DNA from 3 places in the Streptomyces sp. NPDC047525 genome. Region 3 is predicted to be linked to each of the others. Evidence: riboswitches for the same ligand, from Rfam matches in the RefSeq annotation. Region 3 holds a riboswitch; each other region holds the start of a gene.
The links. A riboswitch is a leader RNA that binds a small molecule or an ion and turns the genes downstream of it on or off. The one in region 3 is predicted to bind S-adenosylmethionine.
Positions count from the first base shown of each region.

Region 1 (2,257 bases), on a different contig from region 3:
ACCTCATAGAGCAGTACATCGGACCCGCCGGAGCCGACGAGAAGTACCACGTCAAGGGCGGCAACGACCTCATCCCCCAGGCGATGGCCGAGCGGCTGCCCAAGTCGGCCCTTCACTTCGACGCGCCCCTCACGGCCGTACGCCGCGCGGGCGGCACCTACCGGCTGCGCTTCGGCGGCCGCAGAGGGGAAGTCACCGCCGACCGCGTCGTGTTCGCCCTGCCCTTCACCACCCTGCGCCGCGTCGACCTGGACGGCGCGGGCCTCAGCGCCCGCAAGCGCGAGGCCATCGACAACCACGGCATGGGCACGGATGCCAAGCTGCTGTTCCAGTTCGACCGCCAATTCCCGCGGTTCGACGGATTCAGCGGCGGCATCATGAGCGACAACCCGCTGTTCAGCTCCTGGGACACCTCTTCGTACCAGACAGGACCGGAAGGTCTGCTCACGCTGTTCACCGGCGGCTGGAGCGGCGCGAGTTACCCGGCCGAGCGCCCGCACGCCGCGCCGTCCGCCACGGTGACGGACCTGGCACTGCGGCACCTCGACGCGCTCGTCCCCGGCCTCAAGAAGGCGTACAACGGCCGCGGCTGGCTGGACTCCTGGGTCGACGACCCCTGGGCCCGCGGCTCCTACGCCTCCTACCGCCCCGGCCAGTACACCCGGTACTGGGGCTTCACGGGACGCCGGGAGGGCGGCCTCCACTTCGCGGGCGAACACACCAGCACGCACAGCCAGGGCTACCTCAACGGCGGTGTGGAGAGCGGGGAACGGGCGGCGCGGGAGGTGCTCGCGGCCTTGGGGAGAGGGCCGTTGGCGTAGAAGGCGGGATGGGCGTGCAGGCGGCGGACGTAGGCGCGGACGTGGGGGTGGGAGTCGCCTGCCTCGGCCGCGTCCGGAGTGGGGTGGACGAGAGCGGCCCACAAGTCCACGTCCACCGAGGTGAGTTCGTCGCCCACGAGGTACGGGTGGGAGGCCAGCCGGCCGTCGAGGCGGTCCAGCGTCTCGACGGTGAGGGGGCCCGCGAGGAGTTCGTGCCAGGTGTCGATGTGCGCCGCCAGGGCCGATGGGCGCAGGAGAGGGCCGCTGCCGTGCGCGGCGAGGCGGCAGGCGAGGTCGCGCAGGATGTCGGGCGTGTGGTTGCTGACGACGTGCCCGCTCCAGCGGTCGCACAGGGCGGGAACGGTCAAGGGGCCGTCGAAGTGGTGCTCGGTGGCCTCGTAGTAGCGGTGCAGTGAGTCGAGTGCCGCCGCAGGGGTGTGCGAGGTCAGGAGCGTCGTGGTGACCGACTCCCGGAGTCCGAGCAGGTCGAGGGTGATCGAGACGCGCAAGGAGCGCGGACATCCGGCCGAGAGGTACAGGTGATAGCGGTGCGGCGCCGGGTAGAAGCCGCCGGCCAGGTCGGCGCCGATGCGGCTGCGGATCGGCGCGGGGCAGCTGCCGCCCGGGACGGTTTCGAGCGGGGAGCACGGATCCGGATCCGTGAGGGAAGTCGGGTGGGAAGGGTGGGAACGGTGCGACGTGGTCTCGGGCATGGCTCTCCAGGCAGGTGAGAGGGCGCCGACCGCGCGCACGGCGACGGTGGCACAGGGGAGGGGGAGGGAGAGAGTGATGCGTGGACGTCAGACGGCTGGAGCCGCTGCGCTGCACACGCGCAGCAGGTCGATGTGCAGCCGTCTGGTCAACACGCGGGGGCGGGGCCGGGGCGCGGTCAGGAGAGGCCGCTGGGTGCTCTTCCTCTCACCGACCGCCCTGGACATGTCCACCAGCCCTGCCGTCGAGGCCCGTTGCAACCGGGGCCGCACTTGCCCCGCCGCCACGGCGGGACCCGGTCGTCACCCGGGGCACCCCGTCGCGGCGGAAGGGTTGCCTGCCAGCGGGCCGGGGCCGATGAACCGCTCGTGCAGGGAGCCTGCCGGGCGGGCGCTGACAATCGTGACCGTCCCCGGAAGTCTGGGTCCGGGCACAGGGCGCCGTCAAGAAGGCCGTGCAACTCCCGGCGCGGAGGCGGAACAGATGGCGTGGCCCGGCGGTTGTCCTTGACGGAGAGGGACGACGAGGCACGTACGGCGATGTGAGGACGCCCATGATCGACGGGCATTGCGCACCGCTGCGACCTCACGTAACGTCCCGAGCAGCTTACGAGTGTCGACGTCAAGCCCTGGCTTGCCGAGCGGAGGTGACGGACATGCCGGCAGTCTCCGCCGTGCCGTCCACGTCATCCCTGCTGCCGCCCGTGTCCGCTCGGCGTGTCATCA
Region 1 covers NZ_JBEYTL010000001.1:636,212-638,468, reverse strand. The annotation lists gene ABZ833_RS03060 (FAD-dependent oxidoreductase) at 1-821, shown strand, start outside; gene ABZ833_RS03055 (glutathione binding-like protein) at 740-1,534, opposite strand; SAM riboswitch class IV at 1,796-1,940, opposite strand; gene ABZ833_RS03050 (putative leader peptide) at 2,188-2,257, shown strand, end outside.
Region 1: it holds a riboswitch for S-adenosylmethionine, as region 3 does, so the genes downstream of both, ABZ833_RS03055 (glutathione binding-like protein) here and ABZ833_RS13965 (aminotransferase class V-fold PLP-dependent enzyme) in region 3, are expected to answer to the same signal.

Region 2 (2,257 bases), on a different contig from region 3:
GCCCGTGCGACGCGCGATGTCCAGGACGTACGGCCCGTCGGCGGGGTTGCCGATGGCCAGCGACTTGGCGATGGTGTCCGGCTTCTGCGGCCGGACCACGTCGTGCCCGGCCTTGAAGGCGGTCGACACCGGCGAGCAGCCCTCGGCCTGCGCACCGAAGATCTTGTACGGCTTGTCCTCGACGAGGCCGAGCGCGATGAGCTCCTTGAGCCCCTTGTCGATCTTCGTGAGCTGCGAGCCCGAGGCGATCGGGATGACCAGCTGGTCGGGAAGGACCCACCCCAGCTGCTCGCAGATCTCGTACGCGAGGGTCTTGGAGCCCTCGCCGTAGTACGGCCGCAGGTTCACGTTCACGAAGCCCCAGCCCTCGCCCAGCGGGTCGCCGATGAGCTCGGAGCAGAAGCGGTTCACGTCGTCGTAGTTGCCCTCGATGCCGACGAGCTCGCCGCCGTAGACCGCGGCCATGACGACCTTGCCCTGCTCCAGGTCGTGCGGGATGAACACGCAGGAGCGGAAGCCGGCGCGGGCCGCTGCGGCACCGACGGCGCCCGCGAGGTTGCCGGTGGAGGAGCAGGAGAGGGTGGTGAAGCCGAACGCGCGCGCCGCCTCGATGGCCTGCGCCACGACACGGTCCTTGAAGGAGTGCGTCGGGTTGCCGGAGTCGTCCTTGACGAACAACTTGCCCTGCTCGACGCCGAGTTCACGCGCGAGGTTGTCGGCCTTGACGAGCTTGGTCCAGCCGGGGTTGATGTTCGGCTTGGACGCCACGTCCGCCGGGACGGGCAGCAGGGGCGCGTAACGCCAGATGTTGTCGGGGCCGGACTCGATCTGCTTCCGGAGTGCCTCGGGGTCACCGGTCGGCAGGTCGTACGCGACTTCGAGCGGGCCGAAACAGGCCTCGCAGGCGAAGATCGGGCCGAGCGCGTACAGCTCGCCGCACTCGCGGCAGGAAAGGCCCGATGCGGGGCCGAGGTCCACGGACCCACTGTGGGAAGGCGTCGTGGAGGGGGTGTTTTCGTTCGTTGCGACAGTCTGCGCAGCCATGGAGGCGAGGCCCTTTCTCCTCATCTTCCCCGTGACGCATCTCGTCACGAGACGGAATTGGCACCTTCCCCACCGAGACCTCGCGTGCGCGGTCGGCGGGATGGTTGCCGGGGCTTCAACGGGCCGTATCCCTCTGCCCCTCTGGATGAGCGGTATGGCGCCGGGGCTTCAGGGGCCCAGGGCATTTGTTACGCGTCGACCCCCGACATGCGATGGTCATCCGCGTTGTTCAAGACTGTAACCGACGGCCTGGACCCTTGAGATAGTCGTCCGAACCGCGAGATGGATCACATGTAGGCCACACACAGGAGGAGCAACCCGTGCTGGAAGAGGCCGAGCGCTGGCTGACCAGGCGTTCCTGGTCCGTTGCCGACCGTCCGCTCAGCGCACTCGTCGCCGCCAAACGGGCGTCGGGAGCCTCGGTGAGTGTCGTCCTGCCCGCGCTCGACGAGGAGGAGACGGTCGGGGAGATCGTCGCCGAGATCCGCCGGGAGCTGGTCGAGGAGGCCTGCCTGGTCGACGAGCTCGTGGTGATCGACTCCGGCTCCCGGGACCGCACGGCCGAGGTCGCCCGTGAGGCGGGCGCGCGGGTCGTGCACCGGGACGAGATCCTGCCGCGCATCCCGGCCGTGCCCGGCAAGGGCGAGGTCCTGTGGCGCTCACTCCTGGTGACCGGCGGTGACATCGTCGCGTTCGTCGACGCGGACCTGAGGGAGTTCTCCGCGGACTTCGTCACCGGCATCGTGGGCCCGCTCCTGACCGAGCCCGACGTGGACTTCGTGAAGGCGATGTACGACCGCCCGCTGGCCACAGCCGCAGGTCAGGGCGGCCGGGTCACCGAGCTGATGGCGCGCCCGCTGCTGAACATGCACTGGCCCCAACTGGCCGGTTTCGTCCAGCCGTTGGGCGGCGAGTACGCGGCGCGCAGGTCACTCCTTGAGCGGCTGCCGTTCCCCGTCGGTTACGGAGTGGAGCTGGGCCTGCTCGTGGACGCGCTGCACACCGTGGGCCTGGACGCGCTCGCGCAGGTCGACGTCGGCGTGCGCAAGCACCGGCACCAGGACGGGCAGGCGCTCGGCCGGATGGCCGCGGCGATCTACCGGACGGCGCAGCTGCGGCTCGCGCGCGGCCATCTCGTACGCCCCGAGCTCACGCAGTTCGAGCGGGGCGAGGACGGGTTCGAGCCGCGGACCCATTCGGTGGACACGGAGGA
Region 2 covers NZ_JBEYTL010000030.1:31,006-33,262, reverse strand. The annotation lists gene thrC (threonine synthase) at 1-1,068, opposite strand, end outside; SAM riboswitch class I at 1,062-1,196, opposite strand; gene ABZ833_RS43600 (glucosyl-3-phosphoglycerate synthase) at 1,365-2,257, shown strand, end outside.
Region 2: it holds a riboswitch for S-adenosylmethionine, as region 3 does, so the genes downstream of both, thrC (threonine synthase) here and ABZ833_RS13965 (aminotransferase class V-fold PLP-dependent enzyme) in region 3, are expected to answer to the same signal.

Region 3 (2,257 bases):
GTGCCGCGCGGCGGTGTCGTGCCACTCGACGTCCACGCCGCCGTCGCTGCGCCGTGCGACCTTCCGCGACGCGCCGCCGCCCGCGAGGTACGGCTCGGCGGCCCGCAGCCAGTCGGAGCGGCCCGCGAGGACGCCCGAGCCGAAGGGCGCGTACAGCTTGTGACCGGAGAACGCGACCCAGTCGACGTCGAGCTCGTCGATGGAGACCGGGTGGTGGGGCGCGAGCTGCGCGGCGTCCAGGACGATGCGGGCGCCGTGCGCGTGGGCCGCGGCGGCCAGCTCCTTGACCGGCCACAGCTCACCGGTGACGTTCGACGCGCCGGTCACGCAGACCAGGGCGGGCCCGTAGGGGTCGCGGTCGGCGAGGGCGCGCTCCAGGGTGGCGACGGCCTGGTCGGCGGTGCGCGGCGCGTTCAGGTACGTCACGCGGGCGTCGCGCCAGGGCAGGAGCGAGGCGTGGTGCTCGGTCTCGAAGACGAAGACCTGGCAGTCGGCCGGGAGGGCCGCGGCGAGGAGGCCCAGCGAGTCGGTGGTCGAGCGCGTGAAGACGACCTGGTCGTCCTCGCGGCAGCCGAGGAACTCGGCGACGGTGACGCGGCTGTTCTCGAAGAGGTCGGTGGAGAGCTGCGAGAGGTACCCGGCACCGCGGTGCACGCTGCCGTAGTACGGCGCGTACGCGGCCACGTCGTCCCACACCCGCTGCAGCGCGGGGGCGCTCGCCGCGTAGTCGAGCGCCGCGTAGGTCACCTCGCCGCCGGTGACGAGCGGCACGGTGACGTCACGGCCGAGCACCGGCAGCGGCGCGGCACAGCAGGGGTCGGCGGACTCGGCGGAGGCGGCAGCGGAGTCGGTGGTGGTGGCGACGGTGCGTGCGGACATGGCGAACTCCCGTGGGAAGGCAGGCGAGTTCACTGCAAGGGCGCCGTCACGGCGCTGCAGTGATGAAGAGAAAAGGGGGTGCGGAAAAGGGGCCGGAAAGCCCTATCGCATTCGCTTGCTCACGAGACTGCTCCCTTGAGGACCAGGACCCCAGGGTTCGCAGGGGTCCGCGCTTGCCATGGACCTTGCTGTCCACGGCCTGGTCTTCACCCGGGGCACCCCGCCACGGACGGAGGGTTGCCGGACAGCGAGCCGGGGCCTAATCGCTGTCACTCATGACCTGCGCAGCATCTTGCCACACGATCTTCCCGGTGCCCACCGCAGTCCGGGATCCGGACTGCGGTGTGCGCCACATTCACCTGTTGCTGGCCGACACCCAGCGCTCAAGGGCCTTCTTCGCGGCCCCGGAGTCGATCGACTCGGCCGCCTGCGCGATGCCCGCGCGGATCTGCTCCACGAGGCTCCCCTCGCCCGGCGAGAGGGCCACCAGGGCCGCCGCCGAGTTGAGCAGCACCGCGTCCCGCACGGGCCCGGTCTCGCCGTCCAGGAGGCGCAGCGCCACCTCGGCGTTGTACGAGGCGTCGGCGCCCCGCAGCGCCTCCACGGGGACGAGGTCGATGCCGACGTCACGCGGGTCGAAGGACTCCTCGCGCACCGCGCCGTCCCGCACGACCCAGACCCGGGAGGTCGCCGTGGTCGTCAGCTCGTCGAGGCCGTCGTCACCGCGGAACACGAGGGAGGAGTGCCCGCGCTCGGCGAAGACCCCGGCCACGATCGGCGCCATCCGTGCGTCGGCGACGCCGACGGCCTGAGAGCGCACCCGGGCCGGGTTGGTGAGCGGACCCAGGAGGTTGAACACGGTCCTGATCCCCAACTGGCTGCGCGCACCGCCCGCGTACCGCAGCGCCGGGTGGAACTTCACCGCGAAGCAGAAGGTGATCCCCGCCTCCTCCGCGACCTCGACGACCCGCCGGGGGGTGAGCTCGAGATTCACGCCGAGCTTCTCCAGCACGTCGGAGGCGCCGCTGGCCGACGACGCGGCGCGGTTGCCGTGCTTGACGACCTTGGCGCCCGCGCCGGCGATGACGATCGCGGACATCGTGGAGATGTTGACGGTCTTGGCGCCGTCACCGCCCGTGCCGACGATGTCGACGGTCCGCCCCGGCACCTCGATCACATTCGCGTGCTCGTACATGGTGCGGACGAGGCCGGAGATCTCCTCCACGGTCTCGCCCTTGGCCCGCAGCGCCACGACGAAGCCGGCGATCTGCGCGTCGGTGGCCTCGCCCCGCATGATGCGGTCCATCGCCCAGGCCGTGTCGTCGGCGCTCTGGTCGGTCCCGTCGAGCAGGCCGTTCAGCACACCCGGCCAGGAACG
Region 3 covers NZ_JBEYTL010000004.1:341,377-343,633, forward strand. The annotation lists gene ABZ833_RS13965 (aminotransferase class V-fold PLP-dependent enzyme) at 1-879, opposite strand, end outside; SAM riboswitch class IV at 1,044-1,160, opposite strand; gene trpD (anthranilate phosphoribosyltransferase) at 1,235-2,257, opposite strand, start outside.